DNA from 2 places in the Idiomarina sp. UBA3176 genome. Region 1 is predicted to be linked to the other one. Evidence: predicted binding sites of a transcription regulator. Region 1 holds the regulator's gene; the other holds the start of a gene.

Region 1 (14,649 bases):
CCAGCGCTGCGTAACCAATATTGAAGGTGAAGGTGAGGAGCGTCGTTTTGCCTGATTTTTCTAACCAGACTAACCGTGCAACTGGGCTGCGTTTTTTGTGGCTGACCTTGTTGCTGGTGGTTATTGATCAAATTACTAAAATTTGGGTGGCTGGTGAGTTTGAGCTTTATGAAAGCCGAGTTTTAATTGACGGGCTATTCAACTTAACTTATGTACACAATTACGGTGCGGCCTTTAGCTTTTTAAGTGACGGTGGCGGTTGGCAACGTTGGTTCTTTACCGCCATTGCTATTGCTATCAGTGTGGTGCTGCTAATTTGGATGCGCCGCAACCCAGTGGGTTTATGGCGCCAAAATTTAGCTTTTTCCCTGATTATGGCCGGGGCTATTGGTAATGTAGCTGACCGTTTAATGTATGGTTATGTCATCGACTTTTTTGATGTTCATTATCAGGGGTGGCACTGGCCTGCCTTTAACGTAGCCGACATGGCCATTACTATTGGTGCCGCACTCATGTTGTTGGAAGCCTTTTTTGATAACCGCCGGGACAAAGCCGAGAACGGTCACGGGCAGTAAGGAGTCTCATTTGAGTCGTTTACCTATAGAGCACGGACGGGAAGTGGTTATGCACTTCACCATTAAACTGGCCGATGGCTCGGTTGCAGACAGCACAAAAATGTCAGGTAAGCCAGCCAGGTTCCGGATGGGTGATGGCAACCTGACCGAAAACTTTGAAGCGTGTCTGGTAGGGTTGCGCGAAGGTGCCGAGCGTGAGTTCACTTTGGAGCCTAAAGACGCCTTTGGTGAACCGAACCCGGACAACTATTATTATGTTGATTCGGCAAAATTTAACGATGAAACCAAACCGGAAGTTGGAGCCATTTTGGCTTTTACTCAACCGGATGGTACCGATTTACCGGGAATTGTTCGTAAAGTTGAAGGTCCAACAGTCACCATCGATTTTAATCACCCGTTGGCCGGACAAACGGTGATTTTTGAAGTAGAGATTATTAGCGTTGAGCCATGATTGGTTAATAAACCGGGCTGAACGCAGGAGGAACTGATGCAAATTTTGTTAGCGAACCCTCGGGGTTTTTGTGCCGGAGTTGATCGCGCTATAACTATTGTTGAGCGGGCTTTAGAGATATTTGAGCCGCCAATTTACGTGCGTCACGAAGTGGTTCACAACAAATACGTTGTCAGTAAACTGCGCGAAGCCGGTGCGGTCTTTGTTGAAGAGTTGCATGAAGTACCAGACGACCAAATTGTTATTTTTAGCGCCCATGGCGTTTCTCAGGCGGTAAGACAAGAAGCCAAAGATCGCGGCTTGCGGGTATTTGATGCGACCTGTCCACTAGTAACGAAAGTTCATATGGAAGTTACTCGTGCCAGCCGTAAAGGCCACGAATGCATTTTAATTGGCCATGCAGGACACCCTGAAGTTGAAGGGACTATGGGGCAATATAAAAACGATGAGGGCGGTATCTACCTTGTGGAATCGCCGGAAGATGTTGCTAAGCTCGAAGTGAAAGACCCGGGAAACCTGCATTACATGAGCCAGACTACGTTATCGGTTGATGACACGGCCGACGTAATAGATGCCTTGCGTCAAAAGTTCCCAGAGATAAACGGGCCACGCAAAGACGATATATGCTATGCCACTCAAAACCGTCAGGATGCGGTACGCGAATTAGCCAGCGATGCTGATATCATGTTAGTGGTGGGCGCGCGCAACAGCTCAAACTCAAACCGCTTACGCGAGCTTTCCGAGAAAATGGGAACTCCGGCATACCTAATTGATGACGCCAGCTGTATTGATAAAGCCTGGTTAGAGGGTCACGAGAAGGTAGCAGTCACCGCTGGCGCTTCTGCACCAGAAGTTCTGGTCAAAGAAGTGATTGCTAAGCTACAGGAATGGGGCGGTAAAACTGCAGTAGAACTGAGCGGCCGCGAAGAAAATATTACCTTTTCAATTCCACCAGAGCTAAGGCCGCACCCGGTAGGTTAAACTGGTTATCGGGAAAGCCAGAATGTCTGGGCGAGCTCGTTATCATTTCCCCAGTAAACGGTTACCTCGATGGTCGCGTTGAACTGATCTATAGGGGTTAACTCTGCTGTTAAATGAAGCTGCCCTGTTTCCTTTGATAGTTTTGGATTATTGCCTTGAGTCCACGTTTGTTGAGCCTCACTTAAATAAGTCATCAAAACCTCCACAGCCTTCGCTTTTGTGTGGGCATGGTCAATCGCCGATAATCCAACCTGTAAAAGCCGCAGGCTACTGACGGACCAAAGAGCTACTAGTGCAGCTCCGACCAACACTTCAACCAGAGAAAAGCCTTTATTCTTGTGACAGTTCATAAGCCCTGCGCTCTGCTTCGAAATCTTGCTGAAGTTGTTGAGAAAGTTGTAGCCATTGATGATGTTGCTGAGCCTCTGTCATTTGCGCGTAGAAAAGCAGTGCAGCTAAACTGGCCGAGCTCAAACTTATAAGTGTTACTAAGGTGAGTATCAGAGCGAATCCTTTCGCGTTCATAGTAAGCTCCATTTAGTTAACCAGAGGAGTGATTGTTCGTTTGAAAACATGTGCCTGAGCATTGTGAGTAACGGTAAAAGTTACAACGAGTTTTGATAGCCCACTACCAGATTCCGGAGCGTAAGAGTCAGCAGTAAATTGCGTGACTTTGAATTGAGACTTATCGGTTAGGGATTGCCAGCCATACCCGGCGCAATCGAGAGTCATTGAGTTATGCTGTAGCTGTTCATTCCTGACCCTGAAGCCGGGCGAGCCTCCATTTTGCTGAGGAAACAAATAGCAATTGCTCTGAGGGTTTGAAATTTGCGTTGCGGCGGTATTTTTTAAGGTTTCAAAAAACTGATTTGCGACTGACTGAGCACTTAATAGTAAATTGACCTGCATTAGCTTACGGTGTTGCACTCCTGTTTGCCATTGCATTTGCTGCTGTGCTGCCAGAACAACTATCGCGCCAATAGCCGAAGCTATAAGAACTTCTACTAAACTACTGCCGCGCTCAGAAACTATTAACATGGGGGGATTCCCGGAAGTGAGTCACCTTCACTTAAGCACAAACGAATACGAGCGACACTGCTGATGATGACTTTTATCTGTCGGCTTTTACCTATTAGTTTGATATGTCCGGGTGTCGCGGCAGATGACTCTCCATAAAAAGTAAGCGACGCGGAAGAACTGTAAGTGTATTCGGTTTGAATACCTGAGGTTTGCGAGTCACGGCTAAATGTAACTAAGTCAACTTCGATAGATTCCTTATTTGCTATGGACCTGGCTTTTACCAGCTGCAAATAAGACAGCCAGCGGCCAGCCTCTTTTTGAAGCAACAAAGACTCTGTCTGCTGAGTAAATATTGGCAGGGCAGAAGCACCAAGCACCGCACTGACAGCCATTGCCACGACCAATTCCATAAGAGAGTAACCGCGCATAAAAACACATTATTTTGAAGAAGAGCAACGAGTATAGAAGCTGTTTAAGCTTTGTCTGTAAGCCCCAACTGAAACGAATGTAAGATAACCTCCGAATAAAACGAAAGCTGGCTCGATTCTTGAATAAAACACCGCAGGTTCAACTTTTTGACGCAACAGGAAGACGTATGGCGGGCGGTGCCGAAAAGTTAGTAAATTTTAGAAATTTCACGCAGAACAATGCGCATCTGATCAAAGGTTTTGGAACACCCTTGGCCATTATGGCCATTCTGGCGATGATTGTTTTGCCAATTCCGGCTGTGGTGCTGGATGTTCTCTTTTCATTTTCAATTACTTTGTCACTGGTAGTTATGCTGGTGGCGGTTTATACCCAACGTCCGCTGGATTTCGCCGCTTTTCCTACCGTTTTGCTTATTGCTACGGTACTACGCTTAAGCCTTAACGTTGCCTCTACGCGTATTGTTTTATTAGAAGGGCATAACGGGCCAGGTGCTGCAGGCTCTGTTATTGAAGCTTTTGGTAGCGTGGTCATAGGTGGTAACTACACTGTCGGCCTGGTGGTGTTCGCCATTCTGGTTATTATCAACTTTGTGGTTATCACCAAAGGTGCCGGCCGTATTTCAGAAGTAACCGCTCGCTTCACCCTTGACGCTATGCCTGGTAAACAAATGGCCATTGATGCTGACCTTAACGCGGGCCTAATTAACCAGGAAGAAGCCAAAGCACGACGCAGCGATGTAACCCGTGAAGCTGATTTCTACGGCTCCATGGATGGTGCCAGTAAGTTCGTAAAAGGGGATGCCATAGCCGGTATCCTTATTCTCTTTATTAACATTATCGGCGGTCTGCTCATTGGTATGATCCAGTACGGCCTGACCTTCAATGAGGCAGTGGAAGTTTATACGCTGTTAACCATCGGTGATGGCCTGGTAGCACAAATTCCGTCATTGTTACTGTCAGTTGCGACAGCCATTATCATTACGCGTGAAAATAACAGCCAGGACATGGGCGATGCAGTTGTTCTGCAATTGCTCGATAACCCTAAGGTTTTGGTCATTACCAGCGCGGTATTGTTTGCCATGGGGGTTATTCCCGGTATGCCGCATTTTGCCTTTTTAAGCATGTCTGCGGTGTTAGCCGGCGCGGCTTACTTTAAACTTAAGAAAACCAAGACTGAAGAAGGCGAACTGGTTGAAAAAGAACAGGAACAGCAAGTTCAGCAGGCGCAACAAAAAGAGCTCAGCTGGGACGACGTACGCCACGTTGACACTATAGGTCTGGAAGTTGGTTATCGCTTAATTCCTTTGGTGGATAAGCAGCAGGGCGGTGAATTGCTGTCACGCATTAAAGGTGTTCGTAAGAAGCAGTCTCAGGAGTTTGGCTTCCTTGTTCCCGCCGTACACATTCGGGACAATCTCGATTTAGGCCCCAACAGTTATCGCATTACTCTTATGGGTGTGACCATGGGCGAAGCTGAAATTCGTCATGACTGGGAGATGGCGATTAACCCGGGGCAGGTATTCGGTGAACTGGACGGTGAGAAGACAAAAGATCCTGCCTTCGGTCTTGATGCCGTCTGGATCCGTCCTGAGCAACGCGAGCACGCTCAAACTCTGGGTTATACCGTGGTTGATGCTGCAACCGTAGTCGCTACGCACTTAAGTCAGATTGTAACCAACCATGCATCTCAGTTGCTGGGTCACGAAGAAGCACAAGAGTTGCTGGACCGTCTGGGGCGTACTCATCCTAAGCTGGTTGAGGGGCTGATTCCGGATCTATTGTCACTGGGCAACTTTGTGAAAGTACTGCAGAACTTACTGGACGAAGGCATCGCGATCCGTGACATGCGCACCATTGTACAAACTTTGGTTGAGTATGCAGGACGCAGCCAGGACCCAGAAGTACTGACGGCTGCAGTCAGAATTTCACTGCGCCGGTTAATTGTTCAGGACATTGCTGAAGGTGCGGCAGAATTACCTGTCATAACTTTGGCACCAGAGTTGGAACAGATGTTGCATCAGTCATTGCAAATGGCTGGTAATGACGGAAATCAGCAAGGCGCCGGAATCGAACCTGGTTTGGCCGAACGCCTGCAACAGTCATTACGCGAAGTGCATCAGCAGCAGGAAATGAACGGGGAACCTTCAGTACTGCTGACCTCCGGGCTTCTGCGGTCAACCATGGCGCGATTTGCGCGTCACGCTACCGATGGTATGCGCGTGTTGTCCTATCAGGAAGTACCGGATGATAAACAAATTCGCATTGTCAGCTCAATTGGTGGACAACAAAACGGTGGTGAACAAACCGCCACACAAGAGTAACGGGAGTCGCTTGTGAAGATTAAACGCTTTTTTGCCGAAGATATGCGCCGTGGTTTGCAACAGGTTAAAGAAACCTTAGGTCCGGATGCGATTATCCTGTCCAATAAGAAAGTGAATGGTGGTATTGAGCTGGTTGCAGCCATTGACCCCGATGCGCAACAGGCACAGCCAATGGCTGAGCAAGCACCGAATGAGCCTGCCGCGTCAAAAACGCCAGAAGTGCCGGCCGAGTCTTTGCAAGAGTTATTGCAGCGTCAGGCTCAGGCTGAACAGCCCGCACAACGCACCGCTGCGCAAGCGGTTACTGAAGCGTCAAAACGGCCAGAACCGAAAGCCGAACCACAAGAATTTAACGCTTCTCAACTCAGCGACGATATTTTTCCTGAACAAATAAACGCACCAGCAGCAGACGACTCCCAGGCCATTGCTGAACTGCGCTCTCAGGTCAATGGTATTCGCCAATTGCTGGAACACCAGTTAAGCGGCTTGATGAAACAAGAAATGGATCGTGAAGAACCGACCCGCTCTATGCTGATGAACCGTTTAATGGATATGGGCTTAAGCGAGCGAGTTGCCGACCAGATTGCTTGTTTTATTCCTGAAGGGGGATCAGATGACGAGGCCTGGGAACAGACTCTGCATTTACTAGAAGGTCAGCTGAATACAACCTCTGACGACATTTTGACGCGCGGTGGAGCGGTTGCTTTAGTCGGCCCTACCGGGGTCGGTAAAACCACGACCATTGCGAAGTTAGCCGCTCGTTATGCGCAGCGCCATGGTGCCGATAAAGTGGCTTTAATTACCACCGACACGTTTCGGATTGGTGCCAGTGAACAATTACAGACCTATGGTCGTATAATAGGGTGTCCGGTCAAAGTGGCAAAAAATGCGCAGGAACTGGCAGATGCATTACTTGCGCTACGTCAAAAAAGTCTCATTTTGATTGATACGGCAGGCATGGGTCAGCGCGATAAGCGTTTGAACGAACAGTTAAGCCAGCTTATTCAGAATTCAAGACTGCGTATTCGCCCGTATCTGGTGTTGTCGGCAACATCACAAAGCCAGGTGCTGATGGATGCTGTTAAGCAATTTAAAGCACTGCCTTTGTCTGGCTGCATTTTCACTAAGCTGGACGAATGCTTAAGTTTAGGTGAGAGTATCAGCGTAGCTATAGAACATGGCTTACCGGTTGGTTATTTAACAAATGGTCAGCAAGTGCCTGAAGATATTCGGGTAGCGGATGCGAACTTTATGGTTGCCGAGGCTGAGCGCCTGCTTGATAAAAGCATTTGTTCCTCAGTGTCAGACGTGCCAAAATCGTACTGGAATGAGGCGTTTTCTCGCTGAATGAGCCAATATAATATGAAGCTGTTATCAATCTAGTCAGAAAAGAGATACGCCCGATGGATCAAGCAAGCGGTCTGCGAAGAATGAAACAATCGAAAGTAAAAGTTATTGCGGTAACTGGTGGTAAAGGCGGCGTTGGGAAAACCAACGTGTCGCTGAATATGGCTATCGCAATGGCAAAGCAGGGCAAACGAGTATTAGTGCTGGATGCCGACTTAGGTCTGGCTAACGTCGATGTTATGTTAGGCCTGCGGGTTGAGCGCAACCTTTCTCATGTGTTGAGTGGGCAGTGCGAGTTAGAGGATATTCTGATTGAAGGCCCGGCAGGAATTAAAATTGTTCCGGCAACATCGGGAACGCGCTCTATGGTGGACTTGAGCGAATCTGAACACGCCGGGTTAATTAGAGCCTTCAGCCAGCTTCAGGGGAACTATGACGTATTAATTGTCGATACTGCAGCGGGTATTGGTAATACCGTTGTCAGCTTTGCCAGAGCGTCACAGGATGTTTTATTAGTGGTTTGTGATGAACCCACATCAATTACTGATGCATATGCACTGATAAAAGTATTGAGCCGGGAGCAAGGCCTGTTTAAATTCAAGGTGGTTGCCAATATGGTACGAAATCTGCGCGATGGACAAGTATTGTTCAATAAATTAACTAAAGTAACCGATCGATTTTTAGACGTCGCTTTAGAGCTTGCCGCGATTATACCCTTTGATGATAACTTGCGTTTAGCTGTTAGAAAACAACAGCCTATGGTGCTGGCTTACCCGAAATCACCTGCTTCTTTAGCGATAAAAGCTTTGGCTAAGAAAGCCATTGACTGGCCTGTTCCGGCTCAAGCCGGCGGGCATTTAGAATTTTTTCTTGAACAATTGATAACTTCTGCCGATAACGAGAGTAAGCGGGATGTTGCCAATGAATAAAGCTGCCGTTTATGCCGCCACTGCTGACAATCGAAATGCTATTATTGAACAGCATACCGGGCTGGTTAAGCGTATTGCACACCATATGATGGCTAGACTTCCAGCCAGTGTGCAAGTGGATGATTTGATCCAGGCAGGCATGATTGGCTTATTAGAAGCTGCGCGTAACTTTGATAACAGTAAAGGCGCCAGTTTCGAAACCTTTGCCGGCATTCGCATTCGTGGTGCTATGTTGGACGAAATTCGTCGTGGTGACTGGGCTCCGCGCTCGGTTCATCGTAATCATCGACGCGTACTGGAAGCCATTCGTCAGGTTGAAAATGAAACCGGACGCGATGCAAAAGACACGGAAGTGGCCGCAAAGCTGAATATGGGTATGGATGAATATCATCATATTTTGCGGGATGTCAGCACGGGACGAATTGTTGGTATTGAAGATCTTGGTGTATCAGAAGATGCTATCATGCCAGAGCAGGTAACGGGTTCAGCTTATGAACCACAAAGAGATGTTGAAAATGCTGCGTTTCATAAAGCGTTGGTTTCGACAATATCTTCGTTACCAGAACGTGAAGCTTTGGTGCTTTCGTTGTATTATGACGAAGAATTGAATTTAAAAGAGATAGGTGAAGTGCTGAGCGTGAGTGAATCACGAGTCAGTCAAATTCACAGTCAGGCAATGTTGCGACTGAAGTCGCGAATGCAAAATTGGGTTGAATAAACTTTGGTTGTAATCGAGAGCCTCAGTGGAGGGTGCTTTGGATAAAAATATGAAAATTCTCGTTGTGGACGACTTCTCTACAATGAGACGAATCATTAAGAACTTACTTCGTGATCTTGGCTTTACCAATATACAGGAAGCCGATGACGGTAATACCGCATTGCCCATGTTGCAGAACGGTGATTTCGACTTTGTCGTAACCGACTGGAATATGCCGGGTATGCAGGGAATCGACTTGCTGCGTGAAATTCGCAAGGACGATAACCTGGCTCATTTACCGGTGTTAATGGTAACAGCGGAAGCCAAGCGAGAGCAGATCATTATGGCAGCTCAAGCTGGAGTAAATGGTTATATTGTTAAACCATTTACAGCCGTAACGTTGAAAGAAAAGCTCGACAAGATTTTCGAACGAATCAGCTAAAGGGCGAATGACTATGTCTGATAACGCCCATGATATTTCTCTGGAGCAAGCCAAGGAACTCGTAGCCTTGCTTGAAGACGGGAAGCAGCAGCAGGCAAATCAATTACTGGAAGACGTTTACAACCGTCGTAACGACAAGTTGTTTACTTCTGTCGGCCAGTTAACACGCGACCTCCACGAAGCACTTCAGGATTTTCAGGTAGACCCTCGCATTGTGCAAATGACACAAGATGATCTTCCTGATGCGCAAAACCGTTTGTTGTATGTCATTGAGAAAACCGAAGACGCAGCCAATAGAACAATGGATGCGGTAGAGGCTTGCCTGCCTTTAGCAGATGAGATGCATCAGCGTGTAGAGAAGGTCATGCCGGCCTGGAACAGGCTGATGAGTAACGATATTGAGTTAAATGAATTCAAGTCTTTATGTCATGAGGTCGATGACGTACTTAAGCGCTGTGGTGAAAACATGCCACAAGTGCATGGGTTGATGACTGAAGTATTGATGGCTCAGGACTTTCAGGATATTACCGGGCAAGTCATTCGCCGGGTTATTCAATTGGTCGAAGACGTTGAAAAGAACCTGATTGAATTGCTGAAGATATTTGGTAAAGAAGAAGAACGTCGTAACGCGGAAAAAGCAGGGTCTGCGCCTAAGAAAGATGCAGCCCATGCCGAAGGCCCAATTATCGATGCTGATCAACGCGATGACGTGGTTGGCGGACAAGACGAAGTGGACGATTTGTTGTCCAGTTTAGGTTTCTAGGAGCATCAGTCGCATGAGCTTTGATATGGACGAAGACATTCTGCAGGATTTTTTGATCGAGGCTGGAGAGATCCTCGAGCAACTATCTGAACAGCTAGTTGAACTGGAAAATGATCCGCAAAACAAAGATCTGTTGAATGCTATTTTCCGTGGCTTTCATACGGTTAAAGGTGGTGCCGGGTTCCTGTCTCTGGGAGCTCTGGTTGATACCTGTCATGGTGCGGAAAACGTATTCGATACCCTGCGTAATGGTCAACGTACTGTCACTTCCGACCTGATGGACGTGATTCTTCAGTCTTTGGATACTATCAATACTCAGTTTGCGCAGGTGCGCGCCAAAGAAGAACCTGAAGCAGCTTCACCGGAGTTGCTGGAATTACTGCATAAGTTGAGTGAACCAGAGTCTGAGGACGAAGCGCCTATAGAGGTTCCAAAAGATGAACCTGCCGAGGAAACAGATCCGGAACCAGAACCTGCAGCAGAAGAAAGCAGCAGCGACAGCATTGATGAAATTCAGGACGATGAGTTCGAAGCGTTACTGGATGAGTTGCATGGTGAAGGCAAAGGTCCCGGAAAAGAAGACAAGCCAGCGGCGTCCAAGCCCAAGGTAAATGAAGACAGTGATGAGATTTCAGATGATGAATTTGAGTCATTGCTGGATGAACTTCATGGCAGCGGGAAAGCGCCTCAAAGTGCTGAGAAAAAACAAGAAAAGCAGAAAGAGCCTGCAAAAGACGACGAAATAACAGACGACGAATTTGAATCCTTGCTGGACGAGTTGCATGGCAGTGGCAAAGCGCCGACACCGAAAGGTGATAAGCCTGCTAATGAGCCAGCACCGAAAAAGCCTGAACCCAAAGCGCAGCCAAAACCTGCGGCAAAACCAGCATCGAAACCAGAACCGAAGCCTGAGCCGAAATCAGAGCCTAAAGCGAAACCAGCAGCGGCTCAGCCGGTAGATAAAAAGCCAGCTGCACCAGCGCCTGCTCCGGTTGAAACTACTGTGCGGGTTGATACCAAGCGCTTAGATGAAATTATGAACATGGTCGGCGAGCTGGTACTGGTCAGAAACCGTTTGTTGAGCCTGAGTAATTCTGATGAGTCAGACAGTGCTGAAATGGGCAAAGCTATTTCGAACCTGGATGTTGTCACTGGCGACTTACAGGGCGCGGTGATGAAAACCCGGATGCAGCCAATTAAGAAAGTGTTTGGCCGTTTCCCCCGGGTTGTCCGTGACCTGGCTCGTAGCCTGAAGAAAGAAATCAATCTTGAGATGTACGGTGAAGAAACCGATTTAGATAAGAACTTAGTTGAGGCTCTGGCCGATCCTTTGGTGCATTTGGTTCGTAACTCTGTTGACCATGGTATCGAAATGCCGGATGAGCGTGAAGCGAATGGTAAGTCGCGCTCAGGAACCGTCACCTTGTCGGCGTCTCAGGAAGGTGACCATATTATGCTGTCGATTAAAGACGATGGCGCTGGTATGGACGCTGAAAAACTGAGAGGCATAGCCGTTAAAAAAGGCATTATGGACGCAGACTCCGCTGCACGTTTAAGCGATGAAGATGCTTATAACTTGATTTTCGCGGCGGGTTTTTCGACCAAAGAACAAGTTTCGGATATTTCCGGTCGTGGAGTTGGCATGGACGTGGTTAAGACCAAAATCAGCCAGCTCAACGGTAGCGTTAAAATTAACTCAGAGTTAGGTAAAGGTACTGAACTCTTGATTAAAGTGCCGCTGACTCTGGCAATATTGCCGACGCTAATGGTCGCCGTAAAAGATCAGACTTTTGCTTTGCCGCTTGCTGTTGTCAGTGAAATTATCGACCTGGATATGAAGCGCACCAATACCGTAGACGGACAGTTGACTCTCATTGTACGTAACCGGGCGATTCCGTTGTTCTTCCTGGAAAAATGGCTAGTCCGTAACCATGATGGTTCAAGTCGTAAAGAACAGGGTCATGTAGTGGTTGTGCAAATTGGTAACCAACAAGTTGGCTTTGTGGTGAACGCACTGATTGGTCAGGAAGAAGTGGTTATTAAACCCTTAGATAAGTTACTGCAGGGTACGCCAGGAATGGCCGGAGCAACAATTACCAGCGATGGTGGTATTGCTCTGATAGTTGATGTGCCCAGCATGCTTAAGTATTACGCCAAAAGATAACGGGACAAACCGTTCATGACTGTAAAAGTTCTCGTGGTAGACGACTCGGCGTTTTTCAGACGCCGGGTAACTGAGATTTTAGAAGACAATACCAACATTAAAGTGATTGGTAGTGCGAATAATGGCGAAGAAGCGGTAGAACAAAGCCGAACCCTTAAGCCGGACGTTATTACCATGGACATTGAAATGCCGGTAATGAACGGCATTGATGCTGTAAAAGCCATTATGAGCAGCAATCCTTGTCCTATTTTGATGTTCAGCTCGCTGACTCATGAGGGGGCGACAGCAACGCTGAACGCACTCGAGGCGGGAGCTGCGGACTTTCTGCCGAAGAAGTTTGAAGATATCGCCCGTAACCGCGACGAGGCAGTAAAAACTCTACAGGATCGCGTTATAGCGATTGCTAGGCAGCTGGTAAGCCGAACGTCTGCGCGGCCATCAACACCGCCGCCTGTTGCGAAGCAACCCGAACGTCCGTCAGAGCCCACTACAGCGCTGGATCGTATTCGGCAACGTAATAATGAGCTGCAAAGTCAGCGCGAAAGTGATGCGCGTACAGCGACATCGGCTGGTGCATTAACAATAAACCGGGCTTATCAATTACTGGCGATAGGAACCTCAACCGGTGGCCCTGTCGCATTGCAAAAAATACTCACCCAATTGCCCGGCAATTTTCCTTACCCTATTGTTATGGTTCAACATATGCCTGCGGCTTTTACCAAGGCCTTTTCACAGCGTCTGGATGGTCTGTGTCAGGTGCATGTTAAAGAAGCCGAAGACGGTGATGTGCTAAAAGCCGGAACCGCGTATTTAGCGCCAGGTGGCAAACAGATGATGGTTGAAGGCCGCCCGGGTAGCGCAAGACTAAGAATAAAAGATGACACTAGCGGGCGCATTACTTATAAGCCGAGTGTCGATTTAACCTTTGCCAGCTTATCGAAAACCTATATGGGCAAAGTGCTGGGCGTGATTTTAACCGGCATGGGAGCAGACGGGCGTGATGGCTCACGTATGCTGAAAGACCAGGGCGCGACTATCTGGGCTCAGGATCAGGCTAGCTGTGTTGTGTACGGAATGCCACAAGCGGTTGCTCAGGCGGGCATTTCAACCCGTAGTATTAGCCTTGAAGGAATGGCCAAGGCTATTATGAAAGAAGTCGGTTACAGCGGCTTATAGCAGGATGAGTGAATGATCGTATGGACGGTAGCTAATCAAAAAGGCGGGGTCGGCAAGACCACCACAACCGTTGCGCTGGCAGGCCTATTGGCTGAACAGGGTAAGCGAGTCCTTTGTATTGATACTGACCCCCATGCGTCATTAACCTACTATTTTGGGATTGATTCAGAATCGCTGGAGTCCGGCTCTTTTGATGTCTTCAGTGCTGGTAAAGCTGTAAGTGCAGATTTGATGCGCCGCAGTATTTTGCCTACCCAGTTTAAGCATCTGAGCGTTATGCCTGCCACTATGGCACTGGCGACGCTGGATCGTAAACTCGGCACTCAGGATGGTATGGGGCTGGTCTTAAAACGTGGACTGGCAATGGTCGCTGATGATTTCGACTATGTTCTTATTGATGTGCCGCCGGTGCTGGGGGTTCTTATGGTCAACGCCCTTGCCTGTTGCCAGAGAGTATTGATTCCAGTTCAAACTGAGTTTTTAGCGCTCAAAGGGCTAGAGCGCATGATGCGAACCTTAACGTTAATACATAAGTCTCGCGGTGAGAATTACTCGTATACCATTATTCCGACGCTTTATGACAAGCGGACCAATGCGTCTTTACAAACCTATAAGAAACTTATTGCACGCTATGGTCGCTCGGTCTGGAATGGCATGATCCCAATAGACACGAAATTCCGCGATGCCTCTAATGAGCAGCTAACGCCTTCTGCTTATGCACCGAAATCGCGAGGGGTGTTGGCTTACCAGTCACTATTAACTAATTTGAAGCAGCTGGAAGAGCGTTGATTTATGACGACTAAACGCGATAACAGTGAAGCCGCAATGGCAGAATACCTCAACGCTTTACTGCTTGAGGAAGAAACGGTTGAGTTTGACAATGAACCGGTTAAACGGCTGTTAGAGCAAGCGGCACCTAAAATTCAGGCGGTTGCTGAGGAAGAAACGGTTAGCTTAAACCGCGAACAGGATTTATTACCTTTAGTTTCTGCAAAAGCGGACGATAGCTATAAAGAACCAGAGGTTGAAACGGTTACGGAAACAGAAGTTGAAACAGAAACTGTTGACTTGACAACCACTGAGACAGACATTGATACGGAAGTACATACTGACACCGAAACGGAAGTGGAAACTGAAGTTTTTGAGGTTTCTGAGCCTCCACCGGAGCCACTTTCCGATGCTATGTCAGAGTATATGGAACAGGACTTTCAGGCATTATTTTTTAAAGTGGCGGGCTTAACCCTGGCCGTGCCGTTAAAAAGTCTGGGGGGCATCCATCAACTGGGCAAAATTAGTCCGCTGATGGGAAAGCCGAAATGGTTCCGCGGTATTATGACCGAGCGTGACAATAAACT
Region 2 (14,649 bases), on a different contig from region 1:
CGAATAAGTTCGGTTACCCGTAATCCGGTGGCATAGAGAACTTCCAGCATAGTCCGGTCACGCAGACCAATGGGAGTTTCTGTATCCGGTTGTTCCAATAAAGAAATCACATCCTCTTCGCTTAACGAATGTGGGATGCTTTGCGGTAACTTAGGGCGTTTCAGGCGCGCTGTTGGGTCTACTGCCACCCACTGCTGTTTTACAGCAAACTGGAAGAATTTCTTCGTCGAACTTAAAAATCGCGAGGTGCTTCGTGGCGATAAGCCTTGCATACGCCGCCACAACAGGTAGTCCTGCAGCACCACTTCATCAGTGTCCATTAAGGATTTTTTAAGCGATAGCAAATATTCACAATAACGGCGTAAGTCACTGCGGTACGCGGCTTGAGTATTATTGCTGGAGCCATGATGCAGCCAGAGGTGCTCAGTAAAAGCATCAATACGATCTTCGTCCTCTGGGCGGAGTTGCTTCATGGTTTTTGGAAATTAGCGAAATGATAATGCTATTATGCCGCATAGCGAGAGCGGCTGAAACTGCTTGTGCAAAACTCTCCGAAAAGAATCAAGTTAAGCGCTAATGAGTAATGCCTAGTTTCTGCAGAACATCGTATAGGCCAGCGGGCCCTTTATATTTGTACTCGTTTTTTTCGTCCGTTTGCGGCTGCTTCTTCTTTTCCAGCCGCTGGCGAACCCGCCAGTCCAGGTTGTGAAGAAGCTCCAGGGGCAAACGATCAGGCGTTGCATCGGGAATAAGCGGCTGAGGATGAGTTGCGTCCTGTAGTTTAAAGTCTGACAACTGACTAACTGTTGCATAGACACCACTAGCCAGCACCATGCCTGGCTTTACATCTAAAGGCCGCGTTCTGCCGGCACCAATGGTTCTTTGCCAGTTAACTTGCGCAGGGCGCTCAGAAATAACCGGGTCGTCACCCAAGGCAGACACCCAATAAGCAAACTCGCCCGCGAAGCCGTGATTAACTGCTTCGCTCGCGTGTTGCTCAAAGAAATGAGCGGCCTGGTTTTCGACAGCACTATTCTGTACAGCTGAAACTTGACTCATTAAGACTCTGGATAATCGGTTACAGATACTTCTGTATCGGCCAAAGTCCTAAAAGTTTAAGTTTTCTCTTTACAGCTAAGCTAAGACTGTTATTATACGCGCCTCTTGAGTGGAGGGGTTCCCGAGTGGCCAAAGGGATCAGACTGTAAATCTGACGGCTCAGCCTTCGCAGGTTCGAATCCTGCCCCCTCCACCATTTCTTTACTGCACCGGCAGTTGGCTATCAGCCTGAATTACTCTTCCGAAAGCGTTATAACCACCTTACCCTGAGTTTTATTATCTGCAACATAATCCAGTGCTTGCTGAATATCGTCAGCGGCAAAAACCTCATCGATGATAGGTTTTATGGTGCTGCTTTTAAACTTATCGCCAAAATCACGCCACAAACCCTGTAAAATTTTTCCTTTGCGTTCCGGTGATAATGCTCGCAGAGTTGAGCCAATCAGCTTTTGGCGCTTCATCAGCATACGTCCGAAATCAACTTCGCCAGTCACGCCAGCCATTAAACCAATTAAAATAATACGGCCATCCTGTGCCAGATACTGCTGGTCTTTTGCTATAGACTCACCAGCGACAGGATTCAGAATGACGTCGACTTCGCCAAGAGCTTTAACTTCTTCAACAATGTTCTGTTTGTGCCGGTTTATCGCATTCTTCGCACCCAGTTTCAGGCAAAACTCCGATTTCTCTCCACTACCCACTACGGCGGTAAGCTCATTACCACTTTCCCGGCACAACTGGATCAGTGACGAACCCACACCGCTGGCACCCGCATGAGCTAATACCCGCTCTCCGGGTTTTAAGTCAGCTAATTGATAGACATTAAGATAGGCCGTAGCAAAAGTTTCCAGCCAACCCGCAGCTTCTGCATTACTCCAGCTTTCAGGCACCTCCAGTATTTGTTCAGCAGAAACATTCACTTGTTCAGCAAAACCGCCGCCAGCCAATAACGCGCTGACACGTTGCCCGGTTTGCCAGCCATTGACTTCGCTACCTACTTTTTCTATAACCCCACAGACTTCTAGTCCAGGAATAGTTGAGGCACCTTTAGGTGGTGGGTATTTCCCTGCTATTTGCATTAAGTCGGCACGATTAAGCCCGGCGCTCAGTACCCGCAGCTGAACTTCATTAGCCTGTGGCTCGTCCAGCTCAGGATGGTTCTTCCAGTGTACTTTTTGTTCGGAAATAGCAATTGCTTTCATATCAGCCTCTGTTGCCGCTTAACATTATTGAAATTAGCCAGTATGCTGTCGGTATGAATAAGATCAGGATACTGTTTGACGCAAATGGACAAAACCTTAGAGCTCAATAATAAACGCGTATTATTAATAGATGACCAGAAGCCCTTTCAGGTCATGCTCAAAGGCTTGCTGTTAAACTTGGGGGCGCAGGACGTACAAGTCAAGACCACCGGCGAAGCAGGTATTGCCGCTTACATTAAAAACCCGCACGATATTCTGTTGGTAGACTATAACCTTGGGCGTGGTCGCAATGGTCGTCAGGTTTTAGAGGAACTGCAAGTTCGAGGGCTAATGAAAGAGCATACTCTGTTCTTTATTATTACCGGCGACAACACCCGTCCTATGGTTCTCAGCGCACTGGAACTTCAACCCGATGATTATTTGATGAAACCGTTTTCACATAGAGTGTTGCGCTCCCGCCTGGTGCGAGCCTATAAACGCCGCATGTGGTTAAAAGACGTATTCAAGGCGCTGACAAATCATGATTATGAAACCTGTATTGGTGCCTGCCAGAAACATATTCAATCTAACAGCCGCTACAGTAATTACTGCCGCAAACTGCAAATTGAGTTGTACAACAAAACCGGTCAATTAGATAAAGCGGAAACGGCAATTAAAGAACTACTTGAGGAAAACTCTCACAGTTGGGTCTTTCTAAAACTGGCTGAAACGCGGTTATTACAAAACTCTCCCGAAGAAGCCCTGAATATTCTTAATCATTTAATTAAGCGCATGCCTAATGCTGTTGAAGCTTATGACCTGAAAACCGAATGTTACCTTCAACAACAGCAGCTGGAAGACGCTTTGGAAAGCGCCCGTGATGCCATCACCATGGCGCCATTTTCAATTGAAAGGCAAACCAAACTGGCCCATATTGCCCGCGACAACGGCGACTTTGACATTGCCAAGCAAGCCATGAACAACGTTTTGCAAATAGCTCGTAAATCGGTTTTTCGTAACGCACATCACTTATGTAACTATTTACGCAGCATTTTAGATGCGGCCGAAAATAGCGATACACCGCAGCAAATCAGTAAGTATCAGACAGAAGCAACAATGGAGCTACAACGAGCCCGCTATGACGAGCATCTGTTGCATGCCGATATTTCGTTTGAGGATTTGGAATCCATTTTATTATCGCGTATTGATTCATTTAATGGTCGTTTACGCGAAGCTCAGCAACGCTTAAACGAGGTTGTTGGCGAAAAACTGGCGCACAACCAGCCTATCAATAAAGACTTACTACCTGACGTTATCGCCATTTTACTGGATGTCGGGGAGTATGAAAAAGCGAATGCGCTAGCAGCGAATCAGGATGAAAACCCGACTCTTGACAGTTATACCACTAAAATTTTACAGGCACGCTTAGCTGCAGCTCAAAAACAGCAGGATAACTTCTTTGAAGTTCATAAGGCGGGCTTAGATGCTTATCAGCAAGGCAACTATATTCGTGCACTGGAGCTGTTTCGTAACGCCATGGAGGCCGCGCCAATGAATAGTGGTGCTGCACTTAACTTTATTCAGGCGGCCGTCCGTTATGTTGAAGAAACTCCAGGTGGAGAGCGAGTTCGGCTTAAGAAAGAATGCGATAATTGCTTTAAAGTCTTAGAGGGGCTGCAATTATCCAGTAGCCACAGTAACCGCTATGAGCGGTTACTGGAGCAAACTGAAGGGTTGGAACTGCGCTAGCTCAGCTTTTGGTTAGCGGCTAACTGACCTGATTGATAATCCTTAATAGCCTGCTCAATCTGATCCGACGAATTCATGACAAAAGGACCGTATTGAGCAATCGGTTCTTCAATAGGTTTAGCGGCCAACAAGATAAAGCGCGCATGTTCAGTAGCGGAAAAATCTAAGGTTTCAGCAGGATCAAGCAAGATCAACTCGCCCTCTTTTGCCCCCTCCCCATTCACTGTCAGCTCACCCTGATAAACATAAGCCAAGCGTCGTTTTTGCCCTTGTGACGGCAAACTGAAGCTGTCACTTTCTAAGTGAACATCGAGCATTAGAAAGTCTCGTCCCGGCGCATTTACTGGACCCTCCTGCTGCTGGTATTTCCCTGAAATAATTCGGATCAGGGCATCACCATTTTTCACTTCAGGAATGCTGGCTGCCGGATAGTCGTGCCACTCAGGTTCACTCATTTTTTCATTGCCCGGCAAGTTTACCCAGAGCTGAAAACCCCACATAAGGCCTTCAACTTGCTTCGGCATTTCGGCGTGAATAATACCTTTCGCCGCCTTCATCCACTGCACACCGCCAGCATCAACTTCACCGCTATTACCAACAGAGTCTTTATGTTCCATAGTGCCCGCTAACATATAGGTCAGCGTACAAAAACCGCGGTGTGGATGGGGCGGAAAACCCGCAATATAATCGTCCGGGTTATCGGAACGAAACTCATCCAGCATTAAAAACGGGTCCTGATGTTTTAGCCCCGGCTGATTAATAATACGAGTGAGTTTAACTCCCGCGCCATCCTGCGCCGGCATTCCCCGGTGTTTGGCTAAAATAACACTCATGACTGGCTACTCCCCTTGCTACCCCTGTTATGTGCCTGGTGAAAATCGATTTCCGGTCCCTTCGGCACTATTTGTGTCGGATTAATGGTTTTATGGCTGGCATAGTAATGCGTCTTAATGTGGTCCATCACGACGGTCTCTTCTACCCCGGGATGCTGGTATAGCTCCAATAGGTAATTCCACATATTAGGGTAATCGACAATGCGCTTCTTGTTGGTTTTAAAGTGCCCGAAATAAACCGCATCGAAACGGACCAGAGTAGTAAATAAACGCCAGTCAGCCTCGGTTAATACGTCACCAGCTAAATAACGGCTCTGACTAAGAATGTTCTCTACTTTGTCTAAGGCAGCAAATAGCGATTCGTACGCTTCTTCATACGCCTGCTGCGTGGTCGCGAAGCCACTACGGTAAACACCGTTGTTAATGTCGTTGTAAACCCACTCATTAACTTCTTCTATCTGCTTTTGCTTACCTGCGGGAAAGAAGTCCGATGTATTCCCGGTCAGCTCGTTAAACGCTGAATTGAAAATACGGATAATTTCGGCCGATTCATTGTTCACTATGGTCTGATTTTTCTTATCCCACAGTACTGGAACGGTTACTCGCCCGGTGTATTCCGGGTCAGCTTTTAAATACAGCTGATAAAGGAAGTCGGCATCATACAATGGCTCGTTAAGCGGCGCGTCTGAAAACTCCCAGCCATTCTCCAGCATCAGCGGGTGCACAACGGAAACATCAATATGACTTTCCAGACCTTTTAATATACGGAAGATAAGCGCCCGGTGAGCCCACGGACAGGCGTAAGAAACGTAAAGGTGATAACGCCCTGATTCAGGCTCAAACTCAGTGCCCTGCGCTACGGTATTACGAAACTGTGATTCGCTACGAACAAAGCGCCCACCGTGTTTTTTGGTGTCATACCATTTGTCGTGCCATTGACCATCAACTAATAAACCCATTATAAACTCCTTAAGTTGGTATAGCTTTATAATAGAGTCTATTTTTTGGAATTATTAGCGCATTATTTTCTATTTATTTTTCTAAAAAATAGAACTATAGAAAGGGTTCAACCACGTCAGCAGCTTTTTCGCTCGCCGATACCTGTAATTGCTGGTGAATATTTGTGAATTGCTCCAATAAGGGCTGGTTGTCTTGCTCAATTAACTGAACTAGCGCTTCTTCGATTGCCTCTTCCGAAGCATCAGATTGAGCCAGTTCCGGCACAATTTCTTTACCCGCTAAGAGGTTAGGTAAGGAGAAAAAAGGCGCGTGAAATAAACGTTTAATGATTTGATAAGATAACCAATGAAAACGATAAGCTACTACCATAGGGCGTTTTATCAGCAAGGCTTCAAGCGCAACGGTTCCTGACGTTAGCAGTAAATAATTGGCTGCGGCCATAACTTTTCGACTTTCACCAACAGGTAACACAATATTCAGTTCGGGACTGTATTGGTCAACTAGTTCCCGAAATTGTGCGGCGCGAGCTTCGCTTATCATAGGCGCAACAAAGCGAAGTTCTGGGTATCTTTCTGCTAGTTTGTTCGCTACTTTCAAAAATACCGGCGCCATACGGGCAATCTCACCCTTACGACTTCCAGGTAAAATAGCCAGATACGTAACAGCAGGTTCAAGTTCCAGCTCATTACGTGCTTCTGTTTGTTGCCATTGCATAGGAATATCATCTGCCAACGGATGACCAACAAAAGTTGCAGGCAATTGATGTTTATCGTAGAAATCTTTTTCAAAAGGCAATAAGCACAGTACGTGATCAACTGCTTTTTTTATGCCTTTAATACGCCCTTCTCGCCATGCCCAGACAGATGGACTGACGTAATGAATGGTAGAGATACCGGCTTTTTTAAGGCGAGCTTCAACCGTCAGATTAAAGTCAGGAGCATCAATGCCTATCATCACATCCGGTTGCTCAGAAATGAGATAGTTGACCAGGTTCTTTCTGTGTTTTAACAGCTTAGGAAGTTGCTGAAAGACCTCAGCAATGCCCATAACGGCCAAGTCATCCATGGCAAAGAACGAGTCCATTCCCCGTTCTGCCATTAAAGGCCCGCCGACTCCAATAAAAGTTGCATTGGGGTGACGTTTGGCAATGGCCTGCATTAGCCCGGCGCCTAGAAGATCACCCGAGTGCTCACCGGCAACAATAGCTATTTTAGGCGGCTGATTGCGGCTCATTACGGACGAATAATGCCTCGTGAACTGTTTTCAACAAAAGCTTTAAAACCATCCAATACCGGTTCATTTAATGCTGAAATACCTTCCAGGGCTTCGTCTACAGTCAGGCTGGAACGATACAAAATTTTATAGGCACGACGGACATTTTGAATTTGTTCGGGCGTATAGCCGCGACGCTTTAAACCCTCGGAATTGATTGTTCGGGGTTTGGCGTTATGACCCTGCGCCATCACAAAAGGAGGAATATCCTGAACGATAATAGAGTTAACCGCGGCAAAAGAGTGAGAACCAATATGACAAAATTGATGCACACCACTCATGCCACCCAGAATAACCCAGTCGCCTACGTGAACATGGCCAGCCAGAGTAACCTGATTAGCAAAGATATTGTCATTACCTATGACACAATCATGCGCAACATGTACGTAGGCCATAAACAGGTTATTATCGCCAATTTTAGTTAACGAGTTATCCTGCACCGTGCCACGGTGAATCGTTACCGACTCGCGGATAACGTTGTTGTCGCCAATCTCAAGCTCAGTCGGTTCGCCGTCGTATTTTTTATCCTGGCAGTCTTCACCAACCGACGCAAATTGATAAATGGTATTGTTCTTACCAATGGTTGTTGGGCCTTTTAAAACAACGTGTGAACGGATATCGCAGTTGTCGCCGATAACAACATCGGGGCCAATAACCGTCCAAGGACCGACACTAACGTTCGTACCGAGTTTGGCGCTGGGGTCGATAATTGCGGTTTCGTGAATCACTTAAACTTCTCTTCTTGCACAAATAATTTCAGCAGTACAGGCAACGTCACCGTCAACTTCCGCGCGACCAGTAAATTTCCAGATACCACGGCGTTCTTTTTCGAAGGTAACAAAGAAATCAACAGTGTCCCCCGGGATAACCTGACGTTTAAAGCGGGCATTATCAATACCGGCAAAAAGGTACAAATCGTTTGCATTCTTTTTGCTTTCTGTAATTTTAAAACCTAATAAGCCACAGGCCTGAGCTATAGCTTCAAGCAACAACACTCCCGGGAAAATAGGCTTTGCCGGAAAATGTCCATTGAACATGGGCTCGTTAAAAGTCACGTTTTTTATCGCGTGTAACGAGTCTTTAGAGTTTGTTTCTATAACTCTGTCTATTAATAAAAACGGATAACGATGAGGCAGTAAATCTAGTACGCCCTGAATATCAAAACCTGATTCCGTAATTTTCAAATCTTTCACCTTACTCAGTTATTATCGTCAGCTTGTTTTTCTAACTCTTTGACACGCTTAAAAAGATCATCCAGCTGACGGAATCTCGCTCCATTACGTCGCCATTCACGATGCCCACTGGCAGGAATACCTGACGCATAAACACCTGGCTCGGTGATTTCTTTTATCACCATAGCAAATCCCATAATTTGCACGTCGTCACACACACTGATATGACCGTTAATAGCCGAAGCCCCACCAATCATACAACGCTTACCAATGCGGCAACTGCCTGCTAGTACAGTACAGCCTGCGATAGCCGTATCTTCATCAATGAATACGTTATGCGCAATTTGACATTGATTATCAATAATACAGCCCGACGAAATAACCGTGTCGTCCAGAGCTCCGCGATCGACCGTTGTGCTGGCACCAATTTCAACATTGTCTTTAATAACAACGCGGCCTAGCTGAGGGATTTTTAGCCACTTGCCATTATCAGGAGCCCAACCAAAACCATCAGCACCAATAATTGAGCCAGAATGAAACAGGCAATCATCGCCAATAACACAACGGTGATAGATTTTAACGCCTGACCAAAGTGTGCACCCAGCGCCAATTTGCGTTTCCGGGCCAATATAGCAATGCGGGCCAATACTGGTGTTATCACCAATTATAGCGCCTTCGTCAATCACCGTATATTCACCAATGCTAACGTTCTTACCGATAGTAGCTGACGGTGCAATTTTCGCAGACTCTGCGATACCATGAGCTGGCTTTGGAGTGGTGTCTAATAGTTGAGCAATTCGCGCAAAAGCCGCATAAGGGTTAACTACCCGGATTGCATTATCTATCGCATCGCTATCGTCTTTTTCAGAGACAATAACAGCGCCGGCGGAGGTTGTTTCTAACTGACTTTTGTAACGGCTATTCGCCAAAAAAGCGATAGCGTCACCAGTAGCAGACTGCAAGGTCGCCACGCGCAAAATGGGGAGCTGCGAATTGCCTCGCACCTCCCCACCAACATGGTCAGCCAACTGCTGCAATGTGTACTCAGACATAAATTAGTTACCTGAAGTCATTTTCTCGACAACAGCACCAGACAAGTCATTATCGGCTTTCATGTAAGTAACCGCGTTACTTTCAAGAACCATGTCATAGTCTTTAGCTTCTGCAACAGCAGTAATCGCGTCCTGAACTTTTCCAAGCAACTTGTTACGTTCTTCATTTTGACGACGACGAGTGTCCTCTTGCAATGCTTTGCTTTTCAGCTGCGCTTCAGAGATAGTCTGCTCAAGATCTCGCTCTAGCTGAGTTTTCTCAGAAGCTGACATGATTGATGCATCGCGTTCTTGCTTTTGACGCAGTTCCTGAACTTTCTGTTCAAGCTGACGCATTTCCTCAAAGCGATCCTGAAACTCTGTTTGCAGCTGTTCGGAAATTTGCTCACGTTGTGGTAACTGCTGGAATACTTCCATCATATCGACAACACCAATTTTTTGCTGTGCCTGTGCAGCACCAGCAAAAAGCGCTGTTGAAACAGCAACTGCTGCAGCTGTAGATTTAATTAACTTTTTCAAGGTAAAACTCCTTCAAATTTTTTGTAACTATTATGTAATTATTATTATCAGAATGTAGTTCCGATATTAAATGAGAACACTTGGGTTTCATCACCCTCAACTTCTTTTAAAGCCCGACCTAACGAGAAAGTTAATGGACCCATTGGAGATATCCATTGCACAGACACACCAGCCGATGCGCGGAAATCTCCCGGTGAGCTATAGTCAGTTAACGGTTGTGGACTAGTATTTTCCAAGTCCTTGTATCTATCGTAGTCGAATTCAGTATCCCAAACCATACCAAAATCAACAAAGACACTAGTTCGTATGCTATTACGCATACCTTCGTCAACAAAAGGTGTCGGTACAATCAGTTCCAGTCCACCAGAGACTTTAGCGTTACCGCCTAAAGAATAGTTATTTTGTACAAACAACTGTTGGTTACCCGTTTCCGAACTGTAGTTCGGTGTTGGCAACCCGGTGAAATCCGGAATACCCTCAGAGTTGACCGACTCAGGTACAACATAAACAGCTCTCGGACCGACAGTATTCGGTTCAAAACCGCGTAAATCGCCCTGGCCACCAATACGGAAGTATTCCCAGAACGGTAAGAGGTAATCATTTCCAGCATCGTCTTCACCGTAACCGTTACCATAACCTAAATTCAGTCTGGTGAGAAATGACCACTGCTGGTCACGACTTAACGGATAATAGTGCTTGTACTCATAGTTTAAACGAAAATACTTTACGTCACTAAATGGCGCCGAAATTTCGGCACTAGCACGCTGCGAGGATCCACTAGTCGGGAATGTTCCACGATTAAGCGTCACCCGAGACCAACCGGCATTTAATTCATAAATATCGAAACTGATTGGTCGCTCCGGATTCTGGTCATCCAGATAAGAGCGGTAAAACTGCTGGATTTGCTCGATACTCTGGTTCTGCGAATTAACACTCACTTCCTGATTTTTATAACCCACGCCAAAGTTTAAGCGGTTAATTTCATCTATTGGAAAGCTAAGTCCCGTGGATAACCCATAGGTTTTCTGATTATAGTTAACGAGGTTTTGTGCATTACCTGCGTCAAACTCGCTCATATAAATCTGACCTGAGAGTCCAACACCATTCATAGTGAAATAAGGGTCGGAATACGACACACTGACGTTTTTATTAAAACGACTGGTACTGATATTGAACCCGACTCGGGTACCCGTACCTAAAAAGTTGTTTTGCTGAACACCTGCGTTAAGTTGCAGACCTGAGTAGTCTCCGTAACCAATACCCGCATTAAAGGAACCTGAAGGTTGCTCTTTAACCTTATAAGTCACATCTACCTGATCATCCCGGCCTTCAACCCGTTCAGTGGACGTTTCTACGGTTTCGAAATAGCCCAGACGCTCAAGACGAACTTTACCTTGCTCAATGTTGCTGTCAGACAACCATGCGCCTTCAAGTTGACGCATTTCACGGCGTAACACCCGGTCTTTGGTCGCGCCATTGCCTTCAAAATTAATATGACGAACGTAGACGCGTTTTCCTGGGTTTATCGAAAAGGTAATTTTAACCGTTTTATCTTCATCATCGTGCTCAGGGATAGCTCTAACTTCTGGATACGCATAACCATAGCGACCATAAAAGCGGCTGATCATGTCTTCAATATAAGTAACCTGTGCCGCGTTATAGAGCGTGCCTTTCTCAATTTTAGCAATTTTTCCAACCAACTCGTCATGGCCTTTTAAATCACCAATGACATCGGTCTCGCTAATTTTATATTTATCACCTTCACTGACATTTATAGTGATATAAATGCCTTCGCGATCCGGCGTCATAGAGACCTGTACAGACTCTACCCGGAAGCGCAAATAGCCGCGGTCACGATAAAATGACTCTAAGGTTTCCAGGTCACCGCTTAATTGTTGTTTCTGGTAACGCTTTTCGCCTATAAAGTTCCACCATGGAAGGCTATCCCGAAGTTCAAAAGTATCCAGTAATAGCTCATCAGCGAAAGCTTTATTGCCCACAATATTAATTTGCGCAATTTCCGCCGCATCACCTTCTTCAAAGTTCATGCGTAACTCAACACGGTTACGTGGCAAGTCCACAACCTGAACTTCCACCGACGCATTATATTTACCCACACTGTGATAAAAGTCTTCCAGACCTTTTTCAATGCCAGAAATAGTGGTTCTGTCTAAAGGTTCACCAGTAACAATATTATTATCAACTAAGCTTTCCTGAAGCTGCTCGTCTTTAATATCGCTGTTACCTTCAAAGGTGATTTCGGCAATGGTTGGCCGTTCACTAACAGTGAAGATCAAAGTGTCTTCACTTCTGCGCGCATCGATATAGTCGAAATGAGTAGAAGAATAAAGTGAGCGAATAGCGCTGCGAATTTGCAACTCGCTAACTTCGTCACCGACTCTCACAGGTATGTAGGTTAACGCAGCACCTAAAGCGACACGTTGTAATCCTTTTACTTCAATATCTTCGACAACAAATTCATCTTGTGCGTAGGCTGGTGCTACTGCACCTGCAATCATGGCACTCACTAACAGCTTTTTAAACGTCATTATCACTAGCTACTTATTGTTAATTCGTGACTCAGAATGCGAAACGGGCGATGTCATTTGATATTGCTAACGCCATCAACGCGAATACCAGCACCCCACCAATCCTATAGCAAACGTCTTGCACTCTTTCGGATACCGGCTTACCGCGCACCCATTCAATGCTGTAAAACATCAAATGACCGCCGTCTAATACCGGTAAAGGTAATAAATTAATTATCCCTAAATTGACACTTAACAGCGCCAAAAAACTTAAAAAATAAACGAACCCATTGCTGGCACTAACTCCAGCACCTTCGGCAATACTTAAAGGCCCTGCCAGGTTCTTTACAGAAACATCTCCGGTCAGCAGTTTACCTATCATTTTCACGCTAACAACCATCAATTCCCAAGTTTTTTCTGCGCCTTTCGCTAAGCCGCTAAAAAAACCATATTGATGCGTGAAAACGTAATCATCTGGCAAAGGCTCTGTTACCGGAACTACGCCAAGGTAGCCTATGACACCATTTTGGCTTTCCCGTTCCCCTATTTGAACAGAAATTTGCTGCTCAACCTGATTCCTCTGAACCGTAAATAAAACGTCCTGTCCCGCCGATTCAGCGATTATTTTACGTATTTCAGTCCAACTTTCGACACTTTCATCACCAATTCGGGTGATTGTGTCACCTTCTTTTAATCCGCCGGCCTCGGCTGGGGAGCCACTTTCTACCTGGCTAAGTTCGGTATAAACAGCAGGTTGATAAACCTCAATTCCCAAACTGCCAAAGGTCGATTCCGTTTCCGGATCAAACTGCCAGCCACTTAAATTCAGTGTGCGTTTTACTTCATCACCGTCCGGCGTTCTTAATGTGAGTACTGTTTCATCGTCGCCAATTGCCGACATAAGCCCCAGCTGAACCTGTTGCCAGTCATAGGCTTCAACATTATCAACTGAGAGAATTTCGCTACCTCTTTCAAGCTGAGCTTCGGCTGCAACAGAGTCGGCTTTTACATCGCCGATAACCGGTTTCACCGTGGGAACACCAATGCCAAACATCAACCATAAAACAGCGACCGCTAAAACAAAGTTCGCGATTGGACCGGCAGCAACTATCGCAAAACGTTTATATACTGATTGCGCGTTAAAGCTAACATCTCGCTCTTCCTCGCTGACATCATCAATACGTTCGTCCAGCATGCGAACGTAGCCACCAAGGGGAATAATCCCCAGTTGATAAACCGTGCCTTCTTTGCCTTCACGTTTCCATATAGCCCTGCCAAAACCTACCGAGAAAGTTAACACTTTTACACCGCAGCGGCGCGCAACCCAAAAGTGCCCAAACTCGTGAAAAGCAACTAAAATACCGAGAGTTACAACGAAGGAAAAGAAATACCAAATTGCGTCTATCACTGTGCGTACTCCTGCAACCATTTATTGGCTGCTAAACGCGCTTGTTTATCTATGGCTAACAGCGTCTCTAAGCTATCGGCCTCATCAGCTTGTATTGACTGCAATACCGAATCACAAACTTTTGCAATATCAGTAAAACCAACCTGTTCTTGTAAAAATGCAGCAACGGCAACTTCGTTCGCCGCGTTTAAAGCAGTAGTGGCCCACTGCCCTTCCCAACATGCTTCTATCGCCAACTGTAAACACGGATAACGTTGTGCTTCGGGCTGCTTAAAGGTCAGTTCGGCTATTTGAGTAAAATCTAAGCCCGCAACACCGCTTTCTAAACGCTCTGGATAACCCAACGAATGGGCTATAGGCGTGCGCATGTCCGGTTCACCCATTTGAGCAAGTACGGAACCGTCGGTGTATTGCACCATAGAATGAATAACGCTCTGCGGGTGAATAACAACTTTCAGTTGGTCACGCGAACAATTGAATAACCAGCGGGCTTCAATGTATTCCAGCCCCTTGTTCAGCATGGTGGCGGAATCCACTGAAATTTTCCGACCCATGGACCAATTTGGGTGATTGCATGCCGCACCAGGGGTTTGTTGCGGCAACTCCTCAAGAGGTATATCGCGAAACGGACCGCCGGAGCCGGTTAACAGTAAATACTGAATGCCATGCTCCGCTAACGCCATAGTACCAACCTGTTGCTGCGCAGCCTGGGGTAAACACTGAAAAATAGCGTTGTGTTCGCTGTCGACCGGAATAATTCTAGCGCCGGAACGTTGAGCATGATCAATAAACAACTGACCGCTCATAACCAGAGCTTCTTTATTGGCTAACAGTACATCTTTACCTGCGTCAATCGCAGCTAGTGTCGGTGATAGTCCGGCCGCACCGACTATAGCCGCCATAACCACATCCACCT

What was found. Region 1 encodes FliA, which starts transcription of late flagellar genes. Its sites were predicted from a motif close to CTAAAGNTNNNNNNNNNNNNGCCGATA; they were not measured.
Region 2: B2U97_RS09910 (VC2046/SO_2500 family protein) is a predicted target of FliA. The motif match lies at 1,094-1,120, and genes of this name have one in related genera.

What each region holds. Positions count from the first base shown of each region.
Region 1 is NZ_DEXU01000005.1:233,160-247,808, reverse strand. It holds gene ileS (isoleucine--tRNA ligase) at 1-55, shown strand, start outside; gene lspA (signal peptidase II) at 48-575, shown strand; gene fkpB (FKBP-type peptidyl-prolyl cis-trans isomerase) at 586-1,026, shown strand; gene ispH (4-hydroxy-3-methylbut-2-enyl diphosphate reductase) at 1,063-2,007, shown strand; gene B2U97_RS02760 (PulJ/GspJ family protein) at 2,013-2,357, opposite strand; gene B2U97_RS02755 (hypothetical protein) at 2,338-2,532, opposite strand; gene B2U97_RS02750 (prepilin-type N-terminal cleavage/methylation domain-containing protein) at 2,545-3,045, opposite strand; gene B2U97_RS02745 (prepilin-type N-terminal cleavage/methylation domain-containing protein) at 3,039-3,455, opposite strand; gene flhA (flagellar biosynthesis protein FlhA) at 3,623-5,776, shown strand; gene flhF (flagellar biosynthesis protein FlhF) at 5,789-7,123, shown strand; gene B2U97_RS02730 (MinD/ParA family protein) at 7,180-8,052, shown strand; gene B2U97_RS02725 (RNA polymerase sigma factor FliA) at 8,045-8,770, shown strand; gene cheY (chemotaxis response regulator CheY) at 8,808-9,191, shown strand; gene B2U97_RS02715 (protein phosphatase CheZ) at 9,205-9,954, shown strand; gene B2U97_RS02710 (chemotaxis protein CheA) at 9,968-12,118, shown strand; gene B2U97_RS02705 (protein-glutamate methylesterase/protein-glutamine glutaminase) at 12,134-13,294, shown strand; gene B2U97_RS02700 (ParA family protein) at 13,307-14,083, shown strand; gene B2U97_RS02695 (chemotaxis protein CheW) at 14,087-14,649, shown strand, end outside.
Region 2 is NZ_DEXU01000023.1:63,278-77,926, reverse strand. It holds gene xerD (site-specific tyrosine recombinase XerD) at 1-473, opposite strand, end outside; gene B2U97_RS09910 (VC2046/SO_2500 family protein) at 574-1,059, opposite strand; tRNA gene B2U97_RS09905 (tRNA-Tyr) at 1,171-1,255, shown strand; gene B2U97_RS09900 (NAD(P)H-quinone oxidoreductase) at 1,293-2,261, opposite strand; gene B2U97_RS09895 (tetratricopeptide repeat-containing response regulator) at 2,346-3,989, shown strand; gene B2U97_RS09890 (pirin family protein) at 3,986-4,822, opposite strand; gene B2U97_RS09885 (glutathione S-transferase family protein) at 4,819-5,781, opposite strand; gene lpxB (lipid-A-disaccharide synthase) at 5,876-7,015, opposite strand; gene lpxA (acyl-ACP--UDP-N-acetylglucosamine O-acyltransferase) at 7,015-7,782, opposite strand; gene fabZ (3-hydroxyacyl-ACP dehydratase FabZ) at 7,783-8,238, opposite strand; gene lpxD (UDP-3-O-(3-hydroxymyristoyl)glucosamine N-acyltransferase) at 8,253-9,278, opposite strand; gene B2U97_RS09860 (OmpH family outer membrane protein) at 9,282-9,797, opposite strand; gene bamA (outer membrane protein assembly factor BamA) at 9,845-12,346, opposite strand; gene rseP (sigma E protease regulator RseP) at 12,378-13,733, opposite strand; gene ispC (1-deoxy-D-xylulose-5-phosphate reductoisomerase) at 13,730-14,649, opposite strand, start outside.